2 regions of the Paenibacillus sp. J14 genome follow, and region 2 is predicted to be linked to the other one. Evidence: predicted binding sites of a transcription regulator. Region 2 holds the regulator's gene; the other holds the start of a gene.

Region 1 (15,394 bases), on a different contig from region 2:
TCCTTTCATTTCTTCGTTTGGCAGTGTTACGACGGAAACAGTTGTTTCCGCCACATGATCAGCTGCGCAGCGTTGAATGGCCAGCGTAATGATCTCGCGGGATCTCTTATCCGCTTCTTCCTTCGCTTGCTGTTCAATATCTTTAATCATCTGCGCCGTTTCATGGCGAACTTCCTGCTCTACGTTGTTCAAAATGATCGTACGGGCATCTTCCATGGTAAGGTTGGAAATCCGTTCGAGTTCCTGAACCTGACTCTTATAAATCAAGTCGATTTGTTGCTGGGTTTCTTCGATCCGTTTCTCTTTGCTGACCACTTGCTCTTCTTTACGTTCAAGCGATTCTAATTTTTTATCCAGCGACTCTTCTTTTTGCAACAATCGTCTTTCTTGTCGTTGTATTTCATTCCGACGTTCACGAATGTCTTTATCAGCTTCGGCTCTGAGCTTGTGGACTTCGTCTTTGGCTTCCAGAACCGTTTCCTTTTTCAGTGCTTCCGCGTCCTTCCTAGCATTCTCTAGGATTTGGCTGGCCGCGTGCTCTGCACTGGAAATTTTAGCTTCGGCAAGAGACTTGCGAATAAAATACCCGATCACGAACCCAAAGAATAAAGCGGCTGCAACGAGAACGATCCAGATTACTGGGTGCATCTGTTCACCTCCCCGTTGTTTCCTCCAAGGCATTCCTTGGGATGTTTGCAGTTGTAGTTACTTTTCGTTTCTTAGGTTCATCATTCCATACAAAGAATTCATGACTTGCCCTTTCAGCTCAGCACTTCATGCTGCAAAAGCATGACTCCTCCGCAGTAGCCTAGCGGACGCACTTTGCCTGATTGGAGAACATAAATCCTATACCTTCAGACCCATAATTTTGGAAGGAAAAAAGGGGCCCTCAAGGTATGGACTCAAATTCATTTTATTATTTGTGAAAAGATATTGTCAAGCAAATGACAGGAGTTACCTCGCCCTGTTATTCTTCGTCCCATTCATCCATTCCATGCATTTCTTCGCGGTTGCCAAGTTCCCGCATAACCCGGGATACGACGCTTCCGCTATATCCGCGGCGCTGCAGGAACGCCCCGGTTTTACGTTTTCGGTCAAGCAATTCCCCTGTGGTTGAACGCCACTTCTTCATGCCCAGCTGTAAGGCACTCTCAAACTCGTCCTCTTCGCTGACCTCACCAAGCGCCTCCTCGATATACGCCTTGGAAATCCCCTTCTGGCGCAATTCATGCTTGACCCACAGTTTCCCCTTCCCGCGCAATTTCACGCGCTGAGAAGCCCATTCCTGTGCGTATGCAGCGTCATTAACGTAACCTTCTGATTGCAATCGGGTAAGCACATCTTGAATCGTCTCTTCGCCCCAGCCTTTCTCGCCTAGACGTTGTGCAATTTCATAGGTGGTTCGCGGCTTTAAGCTTAAATATTTCAACGCATCGGCATACCCCTGTTGGCGCTCGTCGGCTGCTACGATTTCCTCCAGTTCTTCTTTTGTAAATACCGCCCCTTTGATCATGCGGTATTTAATCATCACATCCTCGTGAACTTCCAGCGCATATGCCCCAAAAGAGATCCGATAACGATGCTTCGGCCGCTTCAGCATCAATACGGACGTAATCTCCAGCTCGGTGTCCTCGGGGAAAGCATCCAATCCGGCCGGAACTTCCTCTTCTGTCTTCTCTCGTTTTGAATCCCAGCCGATATCCCTCGGTCGCGGTTCCCAGAATGCCTCATCGGAGATATCTACGATTTCGTCCTCTCTTCGTTCACCAGAGTCAACTCCATCTCTTCTCCCCGCAACTTTCCTGCGCGATTGTCCCCATGTACTCACATCCTGTCCCTCCAGTCTGCACCTTAGGCGAATCTTTAACTTCCTTAACTACTGCAAAAGCGCCCTGACCCGGCATATTGCCGCGATCAGAGCGCTTGATGTTACAGCTTAACAAGCTTATTCTTCTGCAAACAACGCTTGCTCTTCCGCAAACTCCGCTTCCAGATCGCTGGCGGAAGCCGGAGCTACTGACGTTGTCAGATTGCTGGATTCGCGGATCTTCTGCTCAATTGCATTCGCAATCTCCGGATGCTCCTTCAAGAATTGCTTCGCGTTCTCACGGCCTTGTCCTAGACGTTCGCCGGCATACGAATACCAAGCACCGCTCTTATCCACGATATCCAGTTCCGTTCCGATATCGAGAATGCTGCCTTCCTTAGAAATACCTTCTCCGTACATAATGTCGATTTCAGCCTGTTTAAAAGGAGGCGCAACCTTGTTCTTTACAACCTTAATCCGTGTCCGGTTACCGACCATATCGTTACCCATCTTGATCGTCTCAACGCGGCGTACATCCAAACGAATCGTTGAATAGAATTTCAGCGCACGACCCCCTGGCGTTGTCTCCGGGTTCCCGAACATGACGCCAACTTTCTCACGCAGCTGGTTGATGAAGATCGCAATCGTCTTCGACTTGCTGATGGCCCCCGACAGCTTCCGCAGTGCTTGAGACATCAGGCGAGCTTGCAAGCCAACGTGCGAGTCCCCCATTTCGCCTTCGATTTCCGCTTTAGGCACCAATGCCGCAACGGAGTCGATAACGATAATGTCCACTGCACCGCTTCGCACGAGCGCTTCAGCGATCTCCAAGGCTTGTTCCCCTGTATCCGGCTGGGACAGCAGGAGTTCATCAATGTTGACACCCAGCTTGCTGGCATAGGAAGGATCCAGCGCATGCTCTGCGTCGATGAAGGCAGCTTGTCCACCGATCTTCTGAACTTCAGCGATCGCGTGCAGCGCTACCGTCGTTTTACCAGAAGACTCCGGCCCGTATACTTCAATAATCCGTCCGCGTGGAAGTCCACCTGTACCAAGGGCAATATCCAGAGCAATCGATCCGCTTGGAACGATCTCAACCTGCATGTGCGTCGATTCTCCAAGCTTCATAATCGAACCTTTACCGAATTGCTTTTCTATTTGGCGAAGCGCCATCTCCAGCGCTGCTTTACGATCTGACAATCAGCTCACATCCTTAAATGTTATATAAATCATTAATTACTTCTTAAAATTACTGAATTCAGTATACTTCGGCTCTGTCGTAACTGCTTTCGTATATCATTGTACCTTGTTTTGGAATGTTTGCCAAGCGTTTTTTCGAACATACATTCGCAAAATTTCTCCGCCTCACAAACTGAGGATTTCTCCCCTCCCTGTCTCCCGTTTGCCGTAAAGGAAGGCATGAATAGGGTCCAATACGTAAGAATCCGTAAACCGGACAGGACAGGTACGCTGTAACTGAGGTAATCTTTAGACGTGCTCTATACTCTATTGTGCGGTGATTTATCATATGACCTTGAGTACGGTTAGCTTGCACTACTTGCTTGCTGCGGGTAACTATGGATTTGTGCTCTGGGTGGTGTGGTGACACAGTACATATTGAGTTGGTTTGTATAGTAATATTTGGTGCGCCCATCTCAATGAAATTTCATATATAATTTCGTTGAAATCGGCTGAAATCGCGTATTATGCTCGATTTTTCATCTATATTTGCTCATTTCAACTCCATCGTACCGGATTATAATCGATTTTTCATACAGATCATGTAGATTTGGCCTCATGAAGCACAATTATATAAAATTTTCGAATAGATTCCCTGTTCCCACCAATCCGACGCACCATAACTAAACTAGCAAAGCGACAATCAACTCAACCGGTTCATACTCCCCTATTTCCAATGCCCCCTTCCAACGTTACTCTCCCAACAAAAAAAGAACCGCAGCACAACTCAATCCGTTTGCTACGGTTCTTCCGTATCTTGATTATATGTCATATTCTTCCAAAACACAAGAGTTGCAAAGCAACGAACGAACATTGGAACATTGAGCCCGCTCGTATTGCAAAGCACTCCTGCCCTTCCCCTGATTGATCGGGATAATGCGTAAAAATAAGCCACTATACACTAAGCTGCTGTACAGTGAAAAGCCCACCTTATCTTCCCTGCAAGACCCGCCACAATTGGTAGAACAGCGACTTCACAGCGCGCAGTCGAATGATCTCACGGTTGCCCTTGAGGTTCAGTTCGAAGACGGCAGTATCCGCACCCTCGCGCGCAATCGCAACATACACGAGCCCCACAGGCTTGCGCTCAGAATGAGCAGGCCCTGCCACGCCGGTGATCGACAGCCCAATGTCGGTGCCTACAGTCAGGCGCACCTGCTCCGCCAGGAACTTGGCCGTTTCCGAGCTGACTGCGCCTGGCGCATTTTCACCTTCAAGCAGGTCATGCGGCACGTTGAGCAACTTCTCCTTCATCGCATTGGAGTAGCATACGATCCCGCCCGTAAACACGGCTGAACTGCCGGGCAATGCGGTGAACATCTCCATGAGTAGGCCGCCGGTGCAGCTTTCGGCTGCGCTCAACGTAAGACCGCGCGAAGCCATTAAATCGAGGATCGTCTTCTCGATAGGCTCATCCACGTTCGCGTACAAATGCTCCGGCAGCCGCGAGGCAATCTCACGCTCCATGGCATCCAGCTTCACCGCCGCTTCCTGCTCGTTTGCCGCTTTAGTGGAGATGCGAATCGTAACTTCGCCTTCCTTCGCATAGGGCGCCACCGTAGGATCACTTTGCGCCTGAATCAGGTCGAGCAGTTTGGTCTCCAAGGCAGACTCGCCAACCCCCGCAAACTTCAGCATTCGCGAAAAAATCGGCATCTCGCTGGTCAGCACATGCTTCAAAATCCAAGGCTTCGCCTGATGCTCGAACATCGGCTTCATTTCCTTTGGCGGACCAGGCAATACGATATAGAACTTGCCGTTCAACGCAATCGCATTGCCCACCGCCAGACCAGTTTCATTCGGAAGCGGCGTGCCCCCTTCAATGGCGAGCGCCTGACGGCGATTGTTCTCCGTCATTGGGACACCGCGGTCTTGGAAGAATCGCTCGATATTCGCCATCGCTTCCGGGTCGATGTATAGCGTCCGACCGAGTACCTCAGCCAGCGCCTCCTTCGTAAGATCGTCCTGGGTTGGACCCAGCCCGCCGGTTAGGATCAGCACATCCGCCCGCCCCGATGCCGTCTTTACCGCCTCGGCCAGTCGATTCATATTATCGCCAACCACCGTTTGGAAATAAACATCGAGCCCAAGCGCGGCTAACTCCTGAGACAAGTACTGTGCATTTGTATTGACGATTTGACCAAGCAGCAGCTCCGTCCCTACCGCAATAATTTCCGCTTTCATTTTCGCATGCCTCCTTCAGTGTTCTGCCTTAACTCCCAAAATCCATTTATACTTTGGAAAAAGAAAGCACGCTCTTATTCTTCACGAAATAATCAATCCCTGAATACAACGTGATGATTGCCGCCAGCCAAATCGCGATATCATCAAACGGGATCGATAACCATTCAAACGGAAAATTGTTCAATAGCAACGCCGAAATCGCGATGATCTGCGTGATGGTCTTCGCCTTGCCCCACTTGCTGGCCGCAATGACGGAGCCTTCCAGAAGCGCAACTTCGCGCAAGCCGGTCACCGCAAACTCACGGGCGATAATGATAACTGCAATCCAGGCATCGCATTTGCCCAAGGCCACAAGACCAATCAGCACCGTTCCTACCAACAGCTTATCTGCAAGCGGATCAAGCAGTTTACCTAAATTGGTGACCAGATTATATTTACGAGCGATGTAACCATCAATTCCGTCCGTGCTGGCAGCGATAATAAACAGCACTGCCGCTATCAGTTGGTTTACCGGCAACGAGTACTCGCCAAGCGTCAGCTCATAGGCGAGCCATCCGGCATCCAACAGCAAGAAGACCAGCATCACCGGAATCATGAAAATACGAGCTAATGTGATACGGTTGGGCAAATTCACAGGACAGCCTCCCCGGACAAATCATAATCAAAAGCATGCGTAATTCGCACTTTGGTCAGTTCTCCTAGCCCGACCGGGCAATTCGTGACGTAAACTTCGCCATCGATTTCCGGAGCGTCATATTGCGAGCGGCCGACGTAAACGTCGCTACGCCCGTCATAACGTTCGATCAGCACGTCCAGAACCTGACCGATGTACTTACTGCTGTTGGCGTTTGCAACCTCCCGCTGAATCTCCATCAGCGTATTCGCCCGCCATTCTTTGACCTCTTCATCCACTTGATCCGGCAAACGTGATGCCGGCGTATCCTCTTCCTTGGAATAGGTAAATACACCAAGGCGGTCGAACTTGATCTCGCGCACAAACTCACATAACCGCTCAAAATCTTCATCCGTTTCCCCTGGAAACCCAACGATCAAAGACGTACGTAAAGAAACGTTCGGTATCCGCGCACGAATCTTTGCAACCAGCTCGCGGATGTCGCGATTCCGGCCAGGCCGACGCATCCGTTTCAAGATGGAGTCTTCGCTGTGTTGTAGCGGCATATCCACGTATTTGCAGATTTTCGGATTGGTCGCCATCATCTCAATCAGCTCGTCCGTAAAGAAGCCGGGATAAGCATAATGCAACCGCACCCACTCCACGCCTTCCACCTGAGTGACGCGATCCATCAGCTCTGCCAACTTAAACTCGCCATACAAGTCGGTACCGTAATTGGTAGAATCCTGCGCAATCAGGCTGATTTCCTTAACGCCCTGGGCCGCCATGCTGCGGACTTCCTCCAAAATCGATTCCATGGAACGGCTGCGGAACTTCCCGCGCATGATCGGAATGCTGCAGAACGTACAGTTGTTATCGCAGCCCTCAGCGATCTTCACGTAGGTCGTGTAGCGGGCTGTAGACAGCTTGCGCGGCAACGCTTGTTCATAATTAAAGACAGGGTTGCCGACCAGCGCCGGCTTCTTGCCTTTCAGCGCTTCGTCAACGATCCGATTGATTTGGTGAAAATCTCCCGTCCCCACAATACCGTCGATCTCCGGCATTTCCTCCATTAAAGCCTGCTTATATCGCTGCGTCAAACACCCGGAAACGATCAGTGCTTTCAATCTTCCGCTTTCCTTCAAATCGGCCAGCTCAAGAATCGTATTTACCGATTCTTCCTTCGCCGCATCGATAAATCCGCAGGTGTTGACGATAATGACGGTTGCATCCTCGCGATTATCCACCAAGGAATAGCCGCGCTGCTCAATTAGACCCGACATGATTTCCGAGTCCACCAAATTTTTCTCGCAGCCCAATGTCACGATTTTTACCTTTTCTGTCATGAACCATTTCCCCCATCGTTGAAAGCCAAAATTCCCGTCAAACTTAAGGATTAAACAACCTCTACAAGTATAATATTCCGGGACCAATGCTGTCAAAAATATGAAAAGGGCCTGCCGCAGCTAGATATTCCCTGCAGGAGACCCTTGTGCACTATTTAAAATTGGTGAACTGCAAATCCACCGACAAGTCGGCTTTACGCAGCATCTGAATAATCTCTTGTAAATCGTCACGGCTCTTGCCTGTTACGCGAATTTGATCACCTTGAATTTGGCTTTTGACCTTCAACTTGGAATCGCGAATCAGCACATTAATTTTCTTGGCATTTTCCTGGTCGATCCCTTGCTTCAATTTAATTCGCTGACGCACGGTGCCCATGGAAGCCGGTTCCACTTTGCCGTAATCCAAGTTCTTGATCGGCAACCCGCGCTTAATCATTTTCGATTGCAGGATGTCGATGACCGCTCCCAGCTTGTATTCATCGTCAGAAACGATAACCAGTTCGTCTTTCTCCAGCTTCAGCTCGCTCTTGCTACCTTTGAAATCGAAGCGGTTTGCAATTTCCCGTTCCGTTTGGTCGATTGCGTTGGTCAATTCCTGCATGTCCATTTTTGAAACGATGTCGAAAGAATTTTCCGAAGCCATAAGTCACATTCCTTTCTCGGTTTCCAATCTTTACATAATTAAATTATATGTAAAAAAAATCGCAAAGTCGAGCCATTCGTCGCCGCCATTACCATACTGCCGAATAAAGCCAAAAAAGCGCTGCTTGACCTGATGGTCCTCACCGCGCTTTTGATTAAGCGAATAAGCGATCAGCTTGTGGCCAGCCTCGCTTATTCGTTGCCTTCTGTGGTTGAATTGTCTCTACCCATACCGGCGTCTTCCGTTCCGGTATCCCCTGTGGTACCGCCGCCTGTTCCGTCATCAAGGTTCAATAGGAACTTGGACGTCGTCTTTCCATCCTCAATTGTTTGTCCGGCGACCGTGATCACGGTTTGAGAGGAATTACCCGATTTGACGAATAACCCTTCCGGTCCGATATCATAGGTTAATACGTCGCCTTCTTTAGTGTTGTCATAAAACAACTTCTCACCCTTAGAGTTGCCTTTGCGTACTTCAACCCAACTTTTTCCGCTAGCTGTAATCACGACTTGCACAGGCCCCGTCCCAGGGTTTTGAATCTTGAACTTCGTAGTGCTACCTTCCGTTCCGTCCGGTACGATCGTCACCGCCTGATTATCGGTATCATTCGTCGGGGATTCGTCTCCCGCGTTCCCGGTATTCGTATCGGTACCCTGATTTGATCCCGATTCCGCACTATTGTTTGTCCCATTCTGGGCGCCATTGTTCCCGCCTACGGCATCGCCACTGGCTGTATTACCGGTTTTGTTGCCATTTTGGTTGGTCCCCTGAGTGACCGGCGTAGGATCCGGCTCCTTATTGTTATCCGCTTGATCGTTATTATTTCCCCATACTGTGAAATACAGATAGATAACAATCAAAATCAGCACAGTAAACGACCACATCAGCGTCGTGGACAGCCATTTCGAGTTGCGCTCGTTGTGCTGCCGGCTGCGGCGCTTTTGAATCACCGGTTCCATCGTAGGTTCCGGAGCTGTAGAAGGCACGTTTTGCCGATGTTCGGCAAGCAGTTCGTCCGCGTCCAAGCCGACGGTCTCCGCATACGTTTTAATAAAAGCCCGAACATAGAAGCTACCAGGCAGAACCTTATAATCCCCCATTTCGATGGCTTCCAAATATCGTTTGCGAATCTTCGTCATTTCCTGTACGTCATCCAGCGACAAACCTCTGGCAAGGCGGGCTTCTCTTAACTGCTGGCCCAAATCCGACACGACCATCACCTCCTGCTTATGATTTCTTTATGCGGCTCATCGTTTAGAGATCGTCCGTATAAATTGTCGTGAACGTATCGTAAACGATTTGCTCATCAGGATTGTTACGCAATTCAATAATTATGTCAAAATTGTCATAACTATATTCAGACTCTTTCACGAACACATCCGGGTGTTCGATAACTTTCGTGGAAGGCATGGACATCAACTCTTGCAAGAGCTGATGATGCTTTTCATTGGAACGAAGAGTACTTATGATACCGTCAATAATAAATACATTCCTAGGGTCCATTTCATTCTCTGACAATTGGCTGCGTACCGTTTGCCGCAAGAGCGTTGAAGATACAAACGTCCATCGTTTCATCGCGCAGACGCTTCCGGCGATAATCGATTCCGTCTTCCCCACACGAGGCATCCCTCGTAGTCCGATCACCTGATGGCCATCCCGTTTCATGATTTCGCCTAGAAAATCAACCAAGATCCCCAGCTCATCCCGCGTAAATCGGAACGTCTTGCGATCATCGGAATCCCGATCGATATAGCGTCCATGACGGACGGCGAGCAAATCGACTAGACGCGGATTCCGCAAAGCGGTGACCGTAATACTGTCCACCTTGTTCAATAACTGACTGACTTGTTCGATTTTTCCGTCATCATTGGTCTCGAGCAGCAGCCCGCGCGTCTTGCCTTCCACGCCGTTAATCGTTAAGATGTTGATCTCCAACATCCCTAACATGGAGGCGATATCCCCCAAAAGTCCTGGGCGATTTTTATGTATTTTATATTCTAAGTACCATTGCTTCTCATCCATCCCAGACACCTTCTCCATATCCTCTTGCTCTTTCGACAAAATAGTTCTTAATTCCTGCTAATTCGCAGAAAACAATTTATAAAGAACAAATCTTCCCATTCCTGATAACAGATGTTCATATGTGTTTTATGATATATAAAATAAAATTGAAAGGCAAGCGGGCGGAGAAAATGGGGGAAAAGCTCCCGAAGCGGGAGCTTTTCCAAAGATCGAACTATGCGTTTTTCTTGGCCAACTTCACCATCAGACGAGCGATGGTCTTCCGCTCTTCTTCCGTACCCACATCCCAAATTTCTTTGAGCGCGCGGTTGGATTCGTTTTGCGGATCCACTTTGTCGTCCAGAAAACCGCCGATTTCGTATGCGAGGTTGGTGATTTCCTCTTCGCTGAAGCCGGCATTTTCCGCATGCTTGACGCGATCACCCAGGAATTTCTTCCATGTATCAAAATTTTTGAGTACTGTTGACATGATAAATCCTCCTTCGCTTGGCGATTTAAAATCAACAGTCGTAATATGCGAAAATCCCGGGGAATTTATGCGCGCGCCGAGCTCCAACACTTAATCCAAAACCTGTGAAAACATCGGACTCAGGTAATCCAGCCGCCGTTGGGGCTGATGATTTGCCCGGTGATATAACCGGATTCCGGCAGCGCCAAAAAATAAACTAATGAGGAGATCTCCTGCGGTGAACCCAGCCGTCCTATAGGAATATCCTCCTCCAACTGCCGCAACTCCTCCGCATCAAACCGCTCCATCATCTCGGTCTTCACCGCTCCTGGAGCGACGGCATTCACCGTAACACCGGAGGGGGCCAGTTCCTTGGCCAGCGCTTTGGTAAATGCATTAACTCCGCCTTTGGCTGCCGAATAGGCAACCTCACAAGAGCCACCCGTGATTCCCCAAACGGAAGAAACGTTGATAATACGCCCGAAGCGTTGGCTGATCATATGCGGCATAAACAGCTGGCTGCAGAGAAACACACTTTTCAAATTGACGTTCATAATGTCGTCCCATTCGTCTTCGGTCACATCGGACAAGAGTGCATAATGCGAGATGCCCGCGTTGTTGACCAATATGTCGGGATACAACCCGTAATTTTCGAGCCGTTCCTTCATCCGCAGGATCTGCTCCTTGCTGCGCAGGTCTGCCGCGACCGTGTACGCCTTGGCTCCGAGCTCCAAGCATTTGCGGGCGACCTCATTGGCCGCTTCGTGAGATTTCATATAATGAATGACCACGTTCATGCCCACCGAAGCGAACCGCAGCGCCACCTCGGCGCCGATCCCCCGGCTTGCTCCAGTGATGAGGACGGTCATGTCCGCGATATTTTTTCCTATCCCATGATTGGTCTGCATTTACGGGCTCACCACAATCGAGACGGCAAGCTGCTCCCAATCGATATGCTCGCGCAGCCGCGCGTTAATCTCTTCCAAGGTCAGCGATTCATAAATCGGAAGGACCGTAAACAGATCGCCGCCGCGGAATTTGTAACGGGTGAATTCGTGAGCGATGTTCTCCGGCGAGTTCAACATGCGCAAGTATCCGCCGATCTTCTTCTTGCGCGCCCGTTCAAAATCTTCCTGACGGAATCCGGAAGCGAGCACCGCCTCAGTTTCCTCCTTAATTACAGCCAGCATCCGGTCTGGATCCTTCGTATCCCCGCCGATCGCCGAAAACGCGTAATTCGGGTTGCTGTTGTATTCATGTCCAAAGCTGTCAGAGATCAGGTCGAGATCATACAGCTTTTGGTACAGCTTCGTGCTGGCCCCAAACAGCAGATCCAGTGCCAGCTTCGTAGCCAGATCTCGGCGCAGCAATTCCTCGCCGGTAAAGCCGAGGCGCGTCTCTTTAAAGCCGAATAAGCATTTTGGCTGCGACACCGGCAGGCGGGATTCCCGCCGTTTCTCCGACACTCCACGCGGCTCCGGATCAAACAACCGCTCGATGGATCCTTGCGGTTTGTATTCCTTTTTCGCTTGATTATCCCGGACCAGCTTGAAGACTTCCTCCGGATCTACCCCGCCAACGACGAACAACAGCATGTTGCTCGGATGGTAAAACGCATTGTAGCACGTATACAACGTTTCCTTGGTAATGGTGCCAATCGATTCTACGGTGCCGGCGATGTCGATGTGAACCGGATGCACCTTATACATCGCTTCGATCAGGCCAAAATAGACCCGCCAATCCGGGTTATCCCGATACATGCCGATCTCTTGGCCGATAATGCCTTTTTCCTTCTCGACGTTCTGGTCGGTAAAGTAAGGATGCTGTACGAAATTAATCAGCGTCTCCAAGTTGGCCGCAATCTTCTCCGTTGCCGAGAACAGGTAGACCGTCTGGTCGAAGCTGGTAAACGCATTCGCGGAAGCGCCTTGGGAAGCAAAGGTGGCAAAAATATCGCCTTCAGGCTCCTCAAACATTTTATGCTCCAGAAAATGGGCAATACCATCTGGAACCGAAATGTCGTCTTGCCCTTCTACCCGGAAATGGTTATCGATTGAGCCGTATTTGGTCGCGAACGTGGCGTACGTTTTCTGGAAGCCCGGTTTTGGGAGTACATACACCTGCAAACCGTTGTCCATCGTTTCGCGATACAGCGTTTCCTGCAAAGCGTCATAACGTATCGTTTCCATCCGCCTACCCCTCCTTCTGGCCTGTCAAAAAGTATATCGTATCAAGCTGGACGGTTTCCGCGGCCGCTACAACATCTTTAGGTTGAACCTGCTCGACTTGATGAAGCAGTTCCTCCGCCGACCGGTCTTTACCAGACAGAACGCGGTTGAAGTCATAGGCGATCATATCAAAAGCGGAATCCTGCATCTCCAGCAAGCTGTTGCGGATCATCGCCTTCGTCTGACTCATCTCCAGCTCGCTGATTTCTCCAGCACGCATGCTGTCCAGCTGCGCTTCGATAATGCGAAGGGCTTTCTCATAATTGGCAATTTCAATGCCGGATTGAATGCTGACGATGCCTTTATGCCCGTCGTAACGAGAGGCGGCATAGTATGCCAAGCTTTCTTTTTCCCGTACATTGAGGAACAGCTTAGAGTGTGGATAGCTGCCCAGAATGCCGTTATAGAGCAGCAAGGAAGCATAGCGATCGTCTCCATAAGTGATCGGTGTACGAAGACCTAAATTCAATTTGCCCTGATTGACGTCGAGCACTTCTTTTACGGTCCGAACTTCCTTCCCTCGAAGATCCACCTGCTCCGGCTTATATGCTGGAGTGGTTGAACGATTCAAGCTAAAATGCTTGGCAACCAGCTCCTCCACCTCGGCCAGCGTCGTGTCGCCCACCACATATAAATCCAGGTGCGCTTGCTGCAGCCAGCTTTGGTAGGAGGCGTATAAGGATTCGGGCGTTATGCCGTCCAGTTCGCTCCGTTCACCCAATGGATGGAGGCGGTACGGATCGTCCTTAAACATCTCTTCTGTACAGCGTTCAGCCGCATAGCGAATTTTATCGTTAATGATCCCTTCCAGCTTCTTACGAACGGACTCCCGTTCGGAGTTCACATAGGCGGTGCGGAACACCCCGTTCTCCTTCGCCGGCTTGGTTACGACTTCCCCTAGAAAAGCAAAGCTTTGTCCCAAGAGGGAATCGTTGCTTTTGACAAAAGAATCATTAATCGTGTCCATACGGAACTGGACCATTTGGTAATTGCCGCGTTTATATACATCAAAGCCGAAGCCCGCTCCGTACATATGCTCCAGCTGCTCGCGGAACTGCGTCGTTTCCGGATATGATTCCGTACCCCGGCGCAGTACGAACGGAGTAAGGGCCGTTGCGGTAACCGTTTGCTCTTGCAACGGCAGTCCCGCATATAGAGAAATGGCAAAAGTTTTGAATCGGTTGGTCGGCAGGACATGCAGACGAATATGGCCTACGGTGCCGCGCTCAAATCGCGTTTTGTTCAAAGCCAAAACTCCTTTACAAGAAAGTCAGTTCCATTCTATACCAATTCAAAGGAAAGAAGCAACCTGACGACAAGCGGCTGCTCCTTCGAAACTTAGCTATTTACATGCAGAAAATATGCTCTCCGATCGTCTTCACCTGCGGACGCGACCAGATCCATTTCGATGTCGCCGTTTTTGGGTTAAAGTAATACAAGCAACCGCCGGTTGGATCCCAGCCGTTTAGCGCTTGCTGCACAGCTTTACGTGCCTGTTCGTTTGGCTCCAGCCAGATTTGACCGTCGGCAACGGCTGTAAATGCGCCTGGCTGAAATATCACGCCGGATACGGTGTTAGGGAAGCTCGGCGACTTCACCCGGTTCAAAATAACCGCAGCTACGGCAACCTGCCCTTCGAAGGGTTCCCCCCGTGCCTCTCCGTATACCGCATTCGCCATAATTTTTAAATCGTTCTCCGACAGCCCCATAGTGTTAGAGGCGGATAGATCTTCGGATTCGGCTTTGACGCTGCCGCCGCCACTGGACTTATTGGCCGCACCGTCTTGGGACTTCTTGCTTCCGCCGGTATTCGCGTACTCCATGCCTGGCTTCCAGTTTTTTGTGGCATTGTACAGCTTCAGTTTCGTTTTGGGACCTGCGAGTCCGTCAACCTTCATGCCAAATTCCGACTGAAACCATTTAAGCGCCTCGAGGGTTTTGGGTCCAAAATAACTGTCCAGCTTCCCATGATAAAAACCGAGATAAGCGAGCCGTCCTTGCAGCTCATACACGTCCTTCCCGAAAGCTCCATAATCGATAACCTGTTCACTGAACGCGGGCTGCGCTTTATAAGTATTGACTTTGCCCTCGGTAAGCGTATGCCGGAGCACGTCGGCCCCGTATCCGATTCCGAACAAGAGCAGCACTAAACCGGAGGCAAACCAGATCTTTGCTTTCTTCATACGTTTAGCTCTACCTCTCTTCTTAGAAGTTGTTCTACAAGGATGGGTAACTTTAGTATGACAACCGTTGTCCCTTCCTATGCACCCATAAGGTTCGAGCTAGACGAATTAAAGAAAAGGGAAGGCCCCTTCGATTCTACAGAATCAAGAAGAGATCCTTCCCATTTTATATTGATCGATGGACATTAACACTTCCCGCGGTTTGCTGCCTTCATATGGCCCAACAATTCCTCGCGCCTCCATGGAGTCAATCAGACGCGCAGCACGAGTATACCCAACCCGCATCCGTCGTTGCAGCAAGGAAACAGAGGCTTGCTTGGCTTCCAGTACGATTTGGACGGCTTGATCAAAGAGCTCGTCCTGTACTTCTTCGGTTTCCTGTACTTCTTCATCCACTTCAGGTACCAGGCTTTCGTCGTATTCGGCTTGGCCTTGCCCCCGCACATAGTTTACAATCGCCTCGACCTCCTGGTCGCTCATAAACGCGCCCTGCACCCGGATCGGCTTAGACGCGCCCATCGGCATATAGAGCATGTCCCCGCGGCCTAGAAGCTTCTCGGCACCAGCCATATCCAGAATCGTTCGGGAATCGACCTGAGACGATACGCCAAACGCGATCCGTGACGGGATGTTGGCTTTGATTACGCCGGTGATGACGTCTACCGAAGGCCGCTGCGTCGC
Region 2 (15,394 bases):
CGCAGGACGTGACGCTCCAGATCCGGTGGAGTAAATACCGGCGCATCGGTAGAAATCTTGGAACGCTCCACTCGTGTAAGCTCCGGCAGCGGCTCAGCAACGGCTACAGCGCTATCCGCTTCTTTCTCCGCTTCTACTTCCAGGCGAATTTGCTCCCGAGCGACCGGATCCATCAGCTTGTTGGCCAAATCGAGACCATCCATTGCGTCTTTGGCATACAAGACCAAGCCGTCGTACTCTGGCCGAATCCGCGTTTTGGTAAATTTGCGGGTGAGCGCCGCTCCGCCTACAAGGATCGGGACGTCGATGCCGGCATTCCGCAAATCCTGTGCCGTTGTGACCATTTGCTGAGCCGATTTCACCAGCAGACCGGAGAGTCCGATCGCATCCGCTTTCTCCTCCCGATACGCTTCGATAATGCGTTCCGGTGGTACTTTTATGCCCAAATTCACAATTTGGTAACCGTTATTGGACAGAATGATCTCAACCAGGTTTTTGCCGATATCATGAACATCGCCCTTCACCGTTGCCAACAGAATTTTCCCTTTTACGCTGGTTTCATTCTTCTCCATAAACGGTTCCAGGTACGCTACCGATGCCTTCATTACTTCGGCACTTTGCAATACCTCGGCAACGATCAATTCATTGTTATTAAATAACCGGCCCACCTCTTCCATCCCTGCCATCAGCGGGCCATTAATAATTTCCAGGGCGGTATACTTTTTAAGCGCCTCATCAAGATCAGGAATTAACCCTTCCTTGGTTCCTTCTACAACATAGGAAGCCAACCGTTCCTCCAGCGTGAGCTGAGTGGTAGTTACGGCCTTCTCTACCTTCTTGTTCCGGAAAGCTGCTACGAAGGCGGCCAGCGTTTCATCATTCGTATTATAGATCAGTTCTTCCGCCAGACGACGCTCCTCTTCCGGAATTTTTGCATAGCGCTCCAGCTTCTCCGTATTCACGATCGCATAATCCAGTCCTGCTTTGGTGCATTCATACAGGAAAACAGAGTTCAAAACCTCGCGGCCGGCTTCAGGCAAACCAAACGAGACGTTACTGATGCCCAACACCGTATGAACTTTTGGTAATGCCTCTTTGATCAGGCGGATCCCTTCGATCGTCTCCTTGGCCGAACCAATGTACTGCTCATCCCCTGTCCCTACAGGGAATACGAGCGGATCGAAGATGATATCTTCCGGTTGCAGACCATATTTGTTTACGAGCAGATCATAGGAACGCTTAGCAACCTCAAGCTTATCCTCCCGCGTGATCGCTTGCCCGCGTTCATCAATCGTACCTACGACCACAGCCGCACCGTATTTATGAATCAACGGCGTGACGCGCTCGAACTTCTCTTCGCCGTCCTCTAAGTTAATCGAGTTAATAATCGATTTGCCCTGACAATATTGTAGAGCAATATCCAGCACCTTCGGATCGGTCGTGTCAATCATCAGCGGGACTTTGACTTTCTTGACCACCAATTCCAGGAACTTCTTGATATCCTCCGCTTCATCCCGGTCCGGATCCTGGACGCACACGTCGACAACCTGTGCTCCGTTCTTCACTTGCGCCCGAGCGATTTCCGATGCTTCTTCGTATTTGCCCTCCACGATCAGCCGTTTAAACTTGCGTGATCCCAAAACGTTTGTTCGCTCTCCGACCAAGTAAGGTCGGTTTGCTGATTCGATATAAACCGGCTCAATACCGGAAAGTGCCGGCAAATGGCTGCCGTTCAGCTCACGCGGCCGGTAATCCTTCAGCTTGTTCGCTAATGCAGCGATATGAGCAGGCGTCGTACCGCAGCACCCGCCGGCAATATTCAGCCAACCTTGCTCGGCAAAAGCAGACATCTTCTGGGCAAGCGAATCCGGGGACTCATGGTAAGTGCCGTTTTCGTCCGGTAAACCGGCATTAGGGTGACAGCTTACCGCTGCTTTCGCTAGTCCAGACAAAGTGCGGATATGGTCACGCATGAACTCTGGTCCCGTTGCGCAGTTAAGTCCAATGGAGATCGGATTCAGATGTTCGAGCGAGATATAGAAGGCTTCGATATTTTGACCCGCCAGCGTTGTCCCCATCGGCTCGATGGTGCCGGAGATCATCAGAGGCAACGTGGTTCCAGTCTCGGTAAAAGCCCGTTTAATTCCGATACTCCCGGCTTTTACGTTCAGTGTATCCTGTGAAGTTTCCAGCATCAGCGCATCAACACCAGCTTCGATTAACGCCGTAGCTTGTTCCGCATAGCTGGCCGTCAACTCATCGAACGTCACGCCGCCAGTAACGGATAAGGTCTTGGTTGTGGGTCCCAGGATGCCTACCACGTAGCGTGGATGATCCGGAGTACTGTATTTTTCCGCTGCTTCAATCGCCAGCTTGGCCGCAGCCAAATTGATTTCACGTGCCTTATGCGGAATATCATATTCAGCCAGCACGACAGATGTCGCACCGAACGTATTCGTTTCTATCAAATCAGCACCTGCCGCGAGATACTTCTCGTGGATGCCACGGATCACATCCGGACGGGTGAGCACGAGCATTTCGTTACAGCCGTCCAGCTCTTCACCGCCGAAGTCGGCTGGAGTCAGGTTTTCCTGCTGAATCATGGTGCCCATGGCGCCATCGAGGATCAATATTCGTTCTTTCATTCTGTCGAGCAGGCTTGGTTTACTCATGTCATGTCCCTCCCGTAAAACGTTAAGTTATAGTTTAACAGAATAAAGCGTTGAAGAAAAGAGAGTTCCGTGAAATCTCCAAGTGAAACACTTCATTCAAGATCTTGTTATCCTATCGGTCATCCCCGAATTAAAATCCGAACAACGCTACAAATCTTTTCTTTTAAAGTTCGGAAATTCGCCTTATCAGGAGGATCAATTTAATAGAAAAGCCGCCTTCTCCAAATGGAGAACAGCAGCTCCTTTAACAAAAGCACCGATTCAGTTGTCAGCTTATTCCACCGTGAATTGCTTCGAAGGCATGGAGTGCTGATCGCGAGCCGTAACATGGGAAATCACTTCATAGGTTCCAGGTTCCTTAAAGGTATGCTCCAGCACATAGGTTCCGTTGCCGGCACTCTTCACTTGGACTTGATTGTGCTTTGCGTTATCGTCATCTGTATTCCAAAATTCGAACATAACTTCCTTCGCATCATCCACGTTCTCGCCGTTGTGGGTTACTTTGGCTGTAAACGTCACCGGTTCACCGGCCTTAGCTGCAGCTGGTGTTACGTCCAGCTCAACTTGAATCGGCTGCAGTGCCGCTTCTTCCGCTGAAGCAGACGATGATTCACTACGGCTGCATCCAGCGACAACAATGAGCGCAAGAACGATGGCAACAAGCAGCCCCGTTTTTCCCTTGATTCGCATTCAGATTTCCCCCTTCCACCGCCTAAGAATACCTTACTTCTGATTCACTACAAGCCAACTTGAGTTATGCCAACTTCGCTAAGAGGTCATGAAGTTCGGACAAATGCTTGATCTCATAATCCGGTACGATCTCACCGGTAAGTGTTTTGCCGTCTCGATTAATCCAAACGGCGGTCATACCAACACTTAGCGCACCTTTGATATCCGTCGTCAGCTTATCACCAACCATGATTCCTTCATTCGGTTCGATCCCTAACCGTTCTAAGGCGTGGCGGAAAATGGATGGATCGGGTTTGCCCTTACCGAAGTTTCCGGAGATCACAATCTCATCGAAAAAAGGCGCCAGCTCAGGCACACCATCCAGCTTCTCCTGCTGTAAGGCTGGACATCCGTTCGTAAGTAACAGCAGCTTCACCTTGCCTTGCAATTCCTTCAACACTTGAAAAGTCTCCTCGTATACATGAGGACGGGCACGCCGTTCGCGGCCAAACTGTTCTGCCAGTTCACCGGACAGTTCCTCGTCATCAACGCCAAGCGCAAGCAGACCGCGCCGCCAGGATTCCTTACGATAGGTTGGAGCTAACTGCTCCAACTGGCGGAATTCCGGTTGTTCTCCAGCAGAGAATGTCGCCCATAACCCTTCAAACGGATTGATTCCAATCATCGTTGTGAAAGGATACGTTTCATAGGATTCATACAACCCCCGAGCTTCCCGGCGTACAGCTTCTTCCAATTGATCGGGGTTTAATCCATCAATTTTCGCCGCAGCGCGTTCACACGTTGCAGCAAAAGCTTCCTTTACGCTTCGCTCATCCCAGAGCAGCGTGTCATCCAGGTCAAAACATACCGCCTTGATTGTCATTCGTCCCAACCTCTCCATTCCTATCGCAAGTGTATTGTATAAGGTTTATTCCTTCACCAGCTTCACATGATGGGTATCAGCATACAACTGCAGGCGTGCAGCCATTGCTTCCGTGTCAAAACGGTTACGGGTGCGGTAGAACACCCACTTCGGTTCCCGCGTCTTCGGTTCAATGACGATTTTGTTCCGGCTCACTTTGATCTTGCTGATGTTACCCGCATCCAACATCCGATCGCGGTTGAACTTCGAAGTGTACAACGAGCTCTTATTCACGCGCAAATAAGGCTTGCGCAGGAAAATCACCAGAGCCAGCACGAAATACAAAAAGATCGTTGCCCAGAACAATACCGAATTCACTTCCTCGGTATTCCCGATCAACCCGACCACGGCATACAGCAGCGCTAACAGAACCAAGGCGGTAGGCAAAATGAAGTTCCGCCCTTTAAATACGTCGCCTTCCCCATTTGCTCCAAGTGAAGTACGAGGGTTGCGCGTCCCTTGTCCGACATTGGAACCTTTGCCTTTCTTGTACATTCTTCGTTGATTGCGTTCTACTTTTCGGTCAAACGACCCCATACCTGTTCCTCCCTATTTATCTACAATCTCGATCGACTCGAGCTGTTGCCGAAAATTTCTGCGAACGTTTTGCAGATACGTTTCCCGAAGCTGGGCTCTTTCCAAGAGTTCGTCTTGCGTTAACCCTTCTTGTTTCGCTTTTCGAGCCAGCTCGTTAATCCGCTTAACCAAAGCATCAATATCCATAAATCCACCTGCTTCTTTGATATACTATGCTACCCATGATGTCTCACAGGGCATTAATTCTTACTTTGACATGAGAAAAAGAGCTTGTCAAGGCGCGGCAACCCCTGCCGTAATACCTTAAGACAAGCTCTGTTCGAATACATTGATAAACCTGTGAATTATTTTTTAACGTATGAATTATCTACTGGGCAACATCAACGTATCGCCAGCTTGAATCGCACTGCTGCTCAACCCGTTAGTCCGGATCAGCTTCTGAACATAGACCCTTGTGTCCAGTCCTTGTGGCTTATGTGCTACAGCAATTTCCCACAACGTATCTCCTGGCATAACCACGACATATTCCGGCCGATACGTTCCGTCAGCGTTGTCTGTGGAAGCAGCAAAGGCTTGTACCATTCCAGTACATGTGATGCTGAGGATGATTAAAAGCAGGACGATTTTGGACAATCTACTCTTAAGGAAGACATTCATATGTAGACTTCTCTTCACCGGACGACGAAAAGAAGGTTGTTCATAGATGCTTTGATAAGAACTATATTTCAACATTTCACCATCACTCCAAACAAGTGTTCTGTTTTACATGTATTCAATATAACACGAACATTTGTTTGATTCAATAGGTTTTTCGAACAGTTGTTCTTATTTTTTTAAAGTAGTTCTCTTCTCCTAAACTATTTAGAACTAATGTTTGTACGAACGGAAGTTCTATGTTATAATTTTTCCAAACGTTACTAAATGGGGTTGATCCGTAAATGTCAAAGGTATCGAGCCGGCAACAGGCTATTCTTGAGTTTATTCGCAACGAAGTACGCGCTAAGGGATATCCTCCTTCGGTCCGGGAGATCGGTGAAGCCGTCGGATTGGCTTCCAGTTCTACTGTTCACGGCCATTTAGACCGTCTGGAGAAGAAAGGATTTATCCGCCGCGACCCAACGAAACCGCGCGCCATTGAATTATTGGGTCAAGAGGAATCGGAGAATTACAATTTATTTGCACACAGCGTGACCCGCGTTCCGATTGTTGGGAAGGTTACCGCGGGCGTGCCGATCACAGCGACAGAGAATATTGAAGATTATTTTCCGTTGCCAGAGCACTACGCAGCGGAAGGGGATGTCTTTATGCTTTCCGTGGTTGGCGACAGCATGATCGAAGCTGGAATACATAACGGGGATTATGTGATCGTCCGCCAGCAGCAGACGGCGAACAACGGAGATATCGTTGTGGCCATGACGGAGGATGACGAAGCAACGGTTAAGACGTTCTATAAAGAAAGTGACCATATTCGCCTACAGCCGGAGAATTCAACGATGGAACCGCTTCGTTTGAAGCATGTAACCATTTTGGGCAAGGTCATCGGCTTGTTCCGCGACCTGCACTAATTTGAAATCTTCCCTTTCGTAGGCCACATAAGATAAGGAAACCGAACAGGACGAAGCGATGCAGTGACTTCCGCTTCGTCCTGTTTACTTTATGGGGAACTTGATGACTTCCCCTCTTACTCCCATTCGAGGTCTAAGAAGCTCATGGAATTATAGCCGTTCTTCTCCCGGCGCCCGCGCGTACCCCACCCTAGCCCCGAACGCTCTGTGATCCACCACTGCTTTAACCGATAGCGACGACGTTGGTATCTTTTTAGTTCGGTTACTGTCATCTGCATGAACCTCCTTATACCTATAAGTTGTCCCAATTCGAGTGAAATCATGGCATTGTTTCGAAATCCAAAAGCTGTAATTCATTCGTCTTCACCATAAAAAAAGCCAGCCCCTGCTTGAAATGCCGGGAGCTGGCTTGGCTGTGAACCCTGATTAATACAGCGTCATATATTGATCGCGTTCCCATTGGTGAACTTGGGTCCGGAAAATATCCCATTCGATCTCTTTCAATTCGTAGAAGTGAGTTAATGCGTGATCTCCCAGCGCTTCGCTGATGATTTCGCTGCGGAGCAATTCGCCGAGCGCTTCCTTCAAGTCGGATGGAAGACTTGGGATGCCTTCCTCTACCCGCTCTTCTTCGGACATCACATAGATGTTGCGATCAACCGGATCAACCAACGGAAGCTCTTTCTTAATTCCATCCAGTCCGGCTTTCAACATCACAGCCAGAGCCAAGTATGGGTTAGCAGCTGGGTCCGGGTTACGCACTTCGATCCGTGTGCTGAGACCACGGGAAGCCGGAATCCGAATCATTGGGCTGCGGTTGCTCGAAGACCAAGCCACATAGCAAGGAGCTTCATACCCAGGTACGAGACGTTTGTAGGAGTTTACGGTTGGATTCGTGATCGCTGCAAATGCGCGGGCATGCTTCAGAATACCGGCCATATAATGACGCGCTTCTTTGCTCAAGCCCAATTCATCACTTTCGTCATAGAAAGCATTGACATTGCCTTTGAACAGCGATTGGTGACAGTGCATCCCGGAGCCATTTACGCCAAACAGCGGCTTCGGCATAAACGTTGCATGGAGCCCATGTTGACGAGCAATCGTCTTAACGACCAGCTTGAACGTTTGGATTTGGTCAGCTGCTTTGATTGCATCAGCATATTTAAAGTCGATTTCATGCTGACCTGGTGCCACTTCGTGGTGAGAAGCTTCGATTTCAAAGCCCATTTCCTCCAGGGTCAATACGATTTCGCGGCGGCAGTTCTCGCCCAAATCCGTAGGAGCCAAGTCGAAGTATCCGCCTTGGTCGTTCAATTCGGTTGTAGGGTTGCCTTTATCATCGGTTTTGAACAGGAAGAATTCCGGTTCTGGACCAACGTTCATTGAAGTGTACCCCATTTCCTCAGCTTCCTTGAGCGCACGTTTCAGAATCGCGCGTGGATCGCCGGCAAACGGAGTGCCGTCAGGCATGTATACATCACAAATCAAACGTGCAACGCGATCCTCGGTCACCCAAGGGAAGATCACCCAAGTGTCCAGATCCGGGTAGAGATACATATCGGATTCCTCGATGCGGACATACCCTTCAATGGAAGAACCGTCAAACATCATTTTGTTATCCAATGCTTTCTCCAACTGGCTGACTGGGATTTCTACATTCTTGATCGTTCCCAGCAAATCCGTGAATTGCAAACGGATAAAGCGTACATTTTCTTCCTTAGCAATCCGCAAAATATCTTCTTTGGTGTATTGCTTGTTACTCACCCTAACCTCTCCCAACGTTTAGATTATTTTTTGAAAAACCGAGACAACTCACCTTGGAGCAAAGAAACTTGTCCCGGTTTGCTCCCTGACACCAGTTGCTGCTTCAACATCCGGTAGATCTGGGAATCTGTCATTTCCTTTCGCTTCTCTTCCGTGTCCTTCGTGATGACTGTCGCATCCTGGGACTCCCGAGACATCGGATTCATAACCTGCTTGATTCCCGCGATATTGACACCCTTGTCGATGAGACTCTTGATTTCCAGTAACCGCTCGACGTCATTCAGAGAAAACATCCGCTGATTTCCCGAGGTACGTGCGGGTACGATTAATTCATGTTGCTCGTAATATCTTATTTGTCTTGCCGTTAAATCCGTAAGTTTCATGACGATACCAATAGGAAACAAGGCCATATTTCTGCGAATTTCCTCACTCATCGCTATCAACCTTCCAGTTAGATTATCATGACCTTATCATATGTTAGTTATCCTAACATGTCAATAGATATGTTAGGATAACTTACAACAAGTTGCGGTCTTTCATCGTCTGAAGTGCGGTGAGCAGGCCAAATTTAACATGGGAATACGTTAAACCACCTTGCATATACGCGATATATGGCGCACGGATCGGAGCATCGGCAGACAATTCCAGGCTCCCTCCCTGGATAAATGTCCCGGCCGCCATGATCACCGGGTGGTCATAGCCCGGCATATCCCAAGGTTCGGGCACTACGTGGCCGTCCACAGCAGCTGCCCGTTGAATCCCCTGAACAAATGCTATTAATTGCTCTGGGGCGTCAAAGGCAATCGCCTGGATGAGATCGGTACGCCGATCCTGCCAAGCCGGCCGGCTTCGGAATCCTGCCCGCTCAAACAATGCTGCAGCCAGGATAGAGCCTTTAACGGCTTGTCCGACGATCGTTGGAGCCAGAAACAAACCTTGATAAATGCCTCGCGTCGTTCCCAGCATCGCTCCCACCTCGCTGCCAATGCCCGGTGCAGTTAACCGGTAAGATGCGAGAGTGACCAGATCCTGCCTTCCGCAAATGTATCCACCGGTTTCTGCCAAGCCGCCTCCCGGATTTTTAATCAGCGAACCAGCCATCAAATCGACACCAACCTGTGTTGGTTCCTGTTCCTCGGTAAATTCACCATAACAGTTGTCTACAAAGACGATCAGATCCGGCTTGATTGCTTTCACTTGGGCAACCATCTCACCGATCTGCTCAACGGAAAAGGAATCCCTCCAATCGTAGCCGCGCGAGCGCTGAATCCCAATGACTTTGGTCTTATTGGAAATTTTGGTCTTCACGGTGTCCCAGTCGACTGTGCCGTCAGCCAGCAATGCAGCTTCGTGATACCGGATACCATAGTCCTGCAACGAGCCGCTGCCGTCACCCGGCGTTCCAATCACTTTATGTAGTGTATCATATGGACGCCCCGTAATATAGAGCAGTTCGTCCCCGGGACGCAAGACCCCGAACAACGCTGTAGCGATTGTATGCGTGCCGGAAGCGAAATGCGGCCTTACCAGTGCGGCCTCCGCTCCAAAAACGTCCGCATAAACCAGGTCCAAAACTTCACGACCCCGATCATTATAAGCATAACCGGTGGAACCGGCAAAGTGAAAATCGCTGACTTGATGACGTTGAAAAGCTTCGATAACCTTCCATTGGTTGTGATCGACGATCCGGTCGACCTCCCGGAACCGGCTTTCCACCTGACGTTCAGCGGCTTCCAGCCAATGTACGATTTCTTCCGAAAATACTGCCATTGTTACGTAATCTCTCCCTTAATCTATTCCATCGTTTGTCGTGTTATCCTCAGGGGCTTCTTGCTGTGGAATGAGAAAAGGAGCTAAACGATAACCGTACTTCTCGAAATCGGCTTGATTCACATCAATTTCGTAAATGAGGTCTTCGTCGTCGATCTGCTTGTCCACTACTTCGCCAATTCGGTATAACACAGAAGCGAGATCCCCGCGTTCTGCAGGAATCCGATACGACTTGGTGCCGCCGGACAGCTTGCGCTGTACGGCTTCGCGAACCGCAGCCAAGTCGCGTTCATCAAACGCGGATATCTTTAAATAACCCTCGCCCGCCGGCAGCATCTCCAGCTGCTCCGGTGGACAAAGATCTTTCTTATTAAACAACATGATTTGCGGCTTTCCCCCAGCTCCCAAATCATTTAAAATCCGATCCACGACCTCGATTTGCTCCTCACGCATCGGGGATGAGGCATCCACGACGTGGAGAATCAGGTCCGCTTCGTTCACCTCTTCCAGAGTGGCACGAAAGGCAGCAACTAGGTCGTGCGGCAGATTTTGAATAAATCCGACCGTATCGGTCAGCACCACTTCTTTGCGACCCGGCAACGGGAACAACCGGGTGGTCGGATCCAGCGTTGCGAACAGCCGGTTTTCCACGAAGACATCCGCTGAGGTTAACGCCTTAAGCAGTGTAGACTTTCCCGCGTTGGTGTAACCTACCAGGGCAATTTGCACTACACCGCTCTCCTTCCGGCGCGCTCGATGCAGTTGCCGATGTCTTGTGACTTCCTCCAGCTGACGTTTTAATTCACCGATCCGCCGGCGGATATGGCGGCGATCCGTTTCCAGCTGGCTTTCCCCGGGGCCCCGCGTACCAATCCCGCCGCCGAGACGGGACAGATTCTTGCCATGCCCAGACAAACGCGGGAGCAGGTAGGTGAGCTGCGCTAACTCGACCTGAATGATCCCCTCCCGCGTTTTTGCCCGTTGCGCAAAAATATCCAAAATCAGCTGAGTACGGTCGATAATCTTCACGTCCAGCATCCCTTCCAGATTGCGCACCTGCACTCCGGACAGCTCTTGGTCAAATATCGCCGTATTCGCCCCATGCTGCGTGATAAGGTCACGAAGCTCCAACACTTTCCCTTTCCCAATCAACCAGCGGGGATCGGGCTTCTCCCGATGTTGGACGACCGTTCCTGCGACCTCAACCCCGGCTGTTTCGGCCAGCTGTACCAGTTCGGCCAGGGAGTAGTCCGAATTTATTCCATTTTGCTTCGTCTCCGATGTAACCAAGCTAACTAAGATAGCTACATCTGGTTGGTGGGTCGTCGTTTCATGCAATTGCATCTTCGACATGATCACTGCTCCTTCAAAGGGATCCCAAGCGATACTTCCATTAAGTTTTCTTCACATCCAGCTTCAAGTCTTCGGTTCGAATAGTCATCAGCTCCAGCTTACCTGGTGAACCACCGCCATATTGATTCAGCAACCGCACCGCCTGCTGCCGGACAGACCGTTCAATGATGTTGCGAACATAACGAGCATTGCTGAACACCTGATCACTTTCACATTTTTCACGCAATAAATGTTGCTTTAATTTGAGTATCGCCTGCGGCATCAAGATATAATCCCGCTCTTTCGCCATCCCCTCGGCAATTTGAATCAGCTGGTCGATTGTATAATCCGGAAAATCCATCTGAATCGGGAATCGAGACGGCAGTCCCGGATTGGTGGACAGGAAAAAGTCCATTTCATCGGAATATCCGGCAAGAATTAAGATAAATTGGTTTTTATGATCCTCCATCGCTTTGACCAACGTATCGATGGCTTCTTTGCCGAAGTCCTTCTCTCCACCGCGCGCCAAACTGTACGCCTCATCGATGAACAAAATGCCGCCCAGTGCTTTTTTGACTAAGTCGCGCGTTTTCTGAGCCGTATGGCCGATATATTCGCCGACCAGATCGGCACGCTCAACTTCAATCAGATGCCCTTTACTCAGCACGCCCATCCGTTGAAACATTTTCGCGACAATACGTGCTACTGTCGTTTTTCCGGTACCCGGATTCCCTTTAAACACCATATGGTATACTTGGGAACTCGACAACAATCCCGCTTCCGAACGCATCGAGGCGATTTGCAGAAGCGCATAGATCTCGTACATGAGCTCTTTAATATGATCTAAACCGACCAGGTGATCCAGTTCCTTCTGGATTTCGGCAAATATCCCTTGCTGCGGCAAACCTTTGGCTGACACCTGAGGTTCGCTATCGGCAATGGCCTGCGAGACGACAGGTGGCTCGGTATTGCGGAGAATCACGTTGATCTGACGCGACGGTCTCTCATCGGAAGAGCCGTTTCTGGCCATGACACGCCCGGACATAGGTAATCACCTCTTTATAAGGGTAGGGCTGAGAGGAAGAATAAATCCCAATCTACGGAACACACATCTAAATGTATTCTCTCTCCCTGTCCGTTATTAGAAGTTTTGTCATGAGATCAGACCGATGGCTAATCCTATTTGATCGAGCTTCCATTTCGTATACGCCAAGATCTCCCGGAACGTGTTGGGAAGCGGCTTCAGCACCTTAGAAGAAATCAGCGACAGGCGAGGTTGCTCGTAATTTAGCGCTTGCGCGATTTCATAAGCACGGTTTCCATGAAACGTGTGGGTCACGATCAGAACGGATGTAAACCCCCGTTCTTCTAGGATCTCCTGGCTAAATTTCAGATTCTCATAGGTACTGGTCGCCTTGTTCTCAAGCAGCATCTTCTCCCGCGGAACTCCCTGCTGCTCCAAGTAATTTGCCATCCCTTCTGCTTCGGTATAGTTGGAGGTTGCCGTATCCAACCCACCGGTCAGCAGAAACCATTGAAATTTGCCCGCCTTGTAATCCCTCAGGCTTTGATCCAGCCGCTCCCGGAGACCTGGACTCGGCTCGTCCCCCCAAAGCGCGGCTCCCAAGACAATGCCCACCTCTGCCGGTTCGGATAAATCAGAATTCGCCGCCGGATTCCGCTCGATGCTGCCGATCTGAGCTAGTACGTACAACATCCATCCGATCCCCAGCGAAATCACGACCAGCCCCCAGCGGAAGATCCGTTTCCTCACACGCCCTTTGCGCTGGTTGGGCCGCAGCGACATCCGCATCATTTCGTTAGGTTTGGCATTACGCATGGTTTATCCCCCCGATTGATTCGGTTCCGAAGTCATAAATCCGCTCTGATAATGATCTAGAGACAGGCGGAAATAGGGAAAACGCCGCTCCTTAATGTCATGAAGTAATCGCTGAGCCGTTTCCGTTGCCAGATCATAGTCTTTTACCGATATAAGTCCTTTCGTTAAAGCTTCATCCAGCTCGTCTTCATCCAAAAGAAACACTTCACGATTTTTGAGTACGACGATATCCAGGTACAAATCATCAAACCAGGGCACTCCCTGATCGGTCACGCCTTGGGTCTTACAAACATCGATGTACCACTCCACGATCTCACCTTGATCATCAAACATCGCCGTCACAACGAAATGGGCACCTTTGGGATAGTACTGCAGCCAAGTATAGCCCTTGTCAGCGATCCGAAAAGTATGTCCCCCGTAGGTTTTCCATAACGGATCACGCAAGGCGAAAATACTGTACAGCGTGACATATCCCGTAAACTCATCGCTCTCCACATACTTGGATTTGAATTGACGATGAGTCACACGGCGCCAATTCGCACGGTCTCCGAATTTTCGCTTCATAAATAAGATCCCTTTCAACACAATGTAATAACAGCTTACCATATTTGAAAGAGAGTCACAAAAGCCATTTTCCCATGAAAAGAACGCCTGTCAACGTATATCCAAGGTAGATTAATCGTGTTTTGCAGAAGTGTTTCTTGATTTAACAGAAAAAACAACCCCCAGTCACGCCTATGCGAGAGCTGAGGGTTGTTTGGCTTGAACATAAACATGGGATGACTAGCCGTTATCCACCAGCCCCTACGGTTCCATCCGTAGTTCCTGCTGGAATATCCGTGTTGCCGGTTCCGTCCCCGCCATCGGCCGGTGGAACGATCACACCTCCGTCATCATCATCCATAGGCAAATCATCCATTGGGTTTCCGGTGTTGTCTCCCCCGTTGCCTTGGCCGTTACCGTTGTTCCCATTCGGACCACCATTTCCGTTCCCATTGCCATTTCCGCCATTGTGATGGCCACTTCCATTCCCTGGACCATTCCCTGGACCGTTGCTTGGCGGGAACCCTTGATCTCCACCTCCGCCATCAGGCAGATTGGGATCTAGTGGATTATTCGGATCCGGACCCACAGGCGTTTCGTCGTCGGTTGGCGGTTCCACGCCGTCGATCAGCACTTGCGCAGTGTTCGAAGGTTCGCTCTCTACCGCATTCACCGGATCATACGCCGTGACGTAATACACATACCCAGTACCCGGTGTGACGCTGATATCTTCAACGTCCGTCGCCACGGAATCCAAAATATGAGTGAAGGTCGTTTCAGATGCCTCCCGGCGGTAAATATGATATACCGTGTCCGGAGTTTCAACGCCAGTCCAGCTGAGGGATACCGCACCGGTATCCGGATTATAGACGGCATTTAAACCAGTTGGAGCGGCGATTTCCGGCTCATCAGGCTTATCCGGCTGCAAGTTCTGCGGAACCGGGAACTGCTTCACCGGCTCGCCCTTCAATGCCTCCTTCATAACGGCGGCGAACAAGGCTGCGGTCTGGCCGCTGCTTCCGTTCAGCAAATGATTTTTGTCCGGCTTATCGTATCCCATCCATACTGCTCCGGTCCATTCTGGGGTATAGCCCACAAACCAGACATCGCGGTTTTTGCTGCTCTTCAGCCCAGGAATCCCGTGCTGCGTAGTCCCAGTCTTACCGGCCACCGGACGGTCTAACTTCGCGCGTTTCCCGGTACCGTCATTCACGACGTTTTGCATCATGGTCGTCATGTAATAAGCCGTTTGCTCACTGATGACCCGTTTTGGCTTAGGCGCATTGTATTTATATTTCTCCACGCCATTATGGTCAACGATTGATTTGATCGAATAAGGCGGATTATACAAGCCGCCATTAGCGAAAACGCTGTAAGCGCCGGCCATTTCCAACGTGTTTGTGCCGTAGGTTAAACCGCCCAATGCGATGGCCAAGTTGCGGTCATTTTTGTCCATTTTTATGCCCATCGCCTCGGCATATTTGACCCCGGTGCTTACGCCAATTTCATTCAGCAACCAGACGGCTGGGATATTCTCGGACTTCGTCAACGCGTCCGTCATATTAATCGTCTTCGAATACCCATGCAGGTTCGTTGGGCAATAATCGCCAAAACACTGCTTCTCATTGCTGATCTGCGAGTTTGGCGTAAATTTGCCGGATTCCAGAGCCGGTGCGTACGATACGATCGGCTTGAACGCCGAGCCCGGTTGACGGCGACTGTCCAGTCGGCTGAACCCTTTGCGCTGATAATCCCGGCCGCCCAGCAAGGCGACGAGACT

The links. Region 2 encodes LexA, which represses DNA repair genes until DNA is damaged. Its sites were predicted from a motif close to CGAACATATGTTCG; they were not measured.
Region 1: a site for LexA is predicted at 3,144-3,157, ahead of recA (recombinase RecA). Genes of this name have one in related genera too.

What each region holds. Positions count from the first base shown of each region.
Region 1 covers NZ_JADQ01000030.1:22,641-38,034, forward strand. The annotation lists gene rny (ribonuclease Y) at 1-648, opposite strand, end outside; gene M891_RS0112825 (regulatory protein RecX) at 968-1,828, opposite strand; gene recA (recombinase RecA) at 1,946-3,007, opposite strand; gene M891_RS0112835 (competence/damage-inducible protein A) at 3,977-5,230, opposite strand; gene pgsA (CDP-diacylglycerol--glycerol-3-phosphate 3-phosphatidyltransferase) at 5,277-5,864, opposite strand; gene rimO (30S ribosomal protein S12 methylthiotransferase RimO) at 5,861-7,189, opposite strand; gene M891_RS0112850 (YajQ family cyclic di-GMP-binding protein) at 7,341-7,832, opposite strand; gene M891_RS0112855 (helix-turn-helix domain-containing protein) at 8,024-9,043, opposite strand; gene M891_RS0112860 (DUF3388 domain-containing protein) at 9,087-9,854, opposite strand; gene M891_RS0112865 (DUF3243 domain-containing protein) at 10,069-10,323, opposite strand; gene ymfI (elongation factor P 5-aminopentanone reductase) at 10,443-11,210, opposite strand; gene yfmH (EF-P 5-aminopentanol modification-associated protein YfmH) at 11,211-12,491, opposite strand; gene yfmF (EF-P 5-aminopentanol modification-associated protein YfmF) at 12,496-13,776, opposite strand; gene sleB (spore cortex-lytic enzyme) at 13,877-14,713, opposite strand; gene M891_RS0112890 (FtsK/SpoIIIE family DNA translocase) at 14,858-15,394, opposite strand, start outside.
Region 2 covers NZ_JADQ01000003.1:6,042-21,435, reverse strand. The annotation lists gene metH (methionine synthase) at 1-2,672, opposite strand, end outside; gene M891_RS0101540 (FixH family protein) at 2,946-3,362, opposite strand; gene M891_RS0101535 (HAD family hydrolase) at 3,427-4,224, opposite strand; gene M891_RS0101530 (hypothetical protein) at 4,270-4,800, opposite strand; gene M891_RS24795 (DUF896 domain-containing protein) at 4,813-4,986, opposite strand; gene M891_RS0101520 (LysM peptidoglycan-binding domain-containing protein) at 5,164-5,457, opposite strand; gene lexA (transcriptional repressor LexA) at 5,739-6,365, shown strand; gene M891_RS25490 (hypothetical protein) at 6,482-6,637, opposite strand; gene glnA (type I glutamate--ammonia ligase) at 6,792-8,129, opposite strand; gene M891_RS0101500 (MerR family transcriptional regulator) at 8,153-8,563, opposite strand; gene M891_RS0101495 (methionine gamma-lyase family protein) at 8,646-9,899, opposite strand; gene hflX (GTPase HflX) at 9,918-11,243, opposite strand; gene spoVK (stage V sporulation protein K) at 11,293-12,276, opposite strand; gene M891_RS0101480 (YdcF family protein) at 12,385-13,071, opposite strand; gene M891_RS0101475 (DUF402 domain-containing protein) at 13,075-13,635, opposite strand; gene M891_RS23125 (transglycosylase domain-containing protein) at 13,862-15,394, opposite strand, start outside.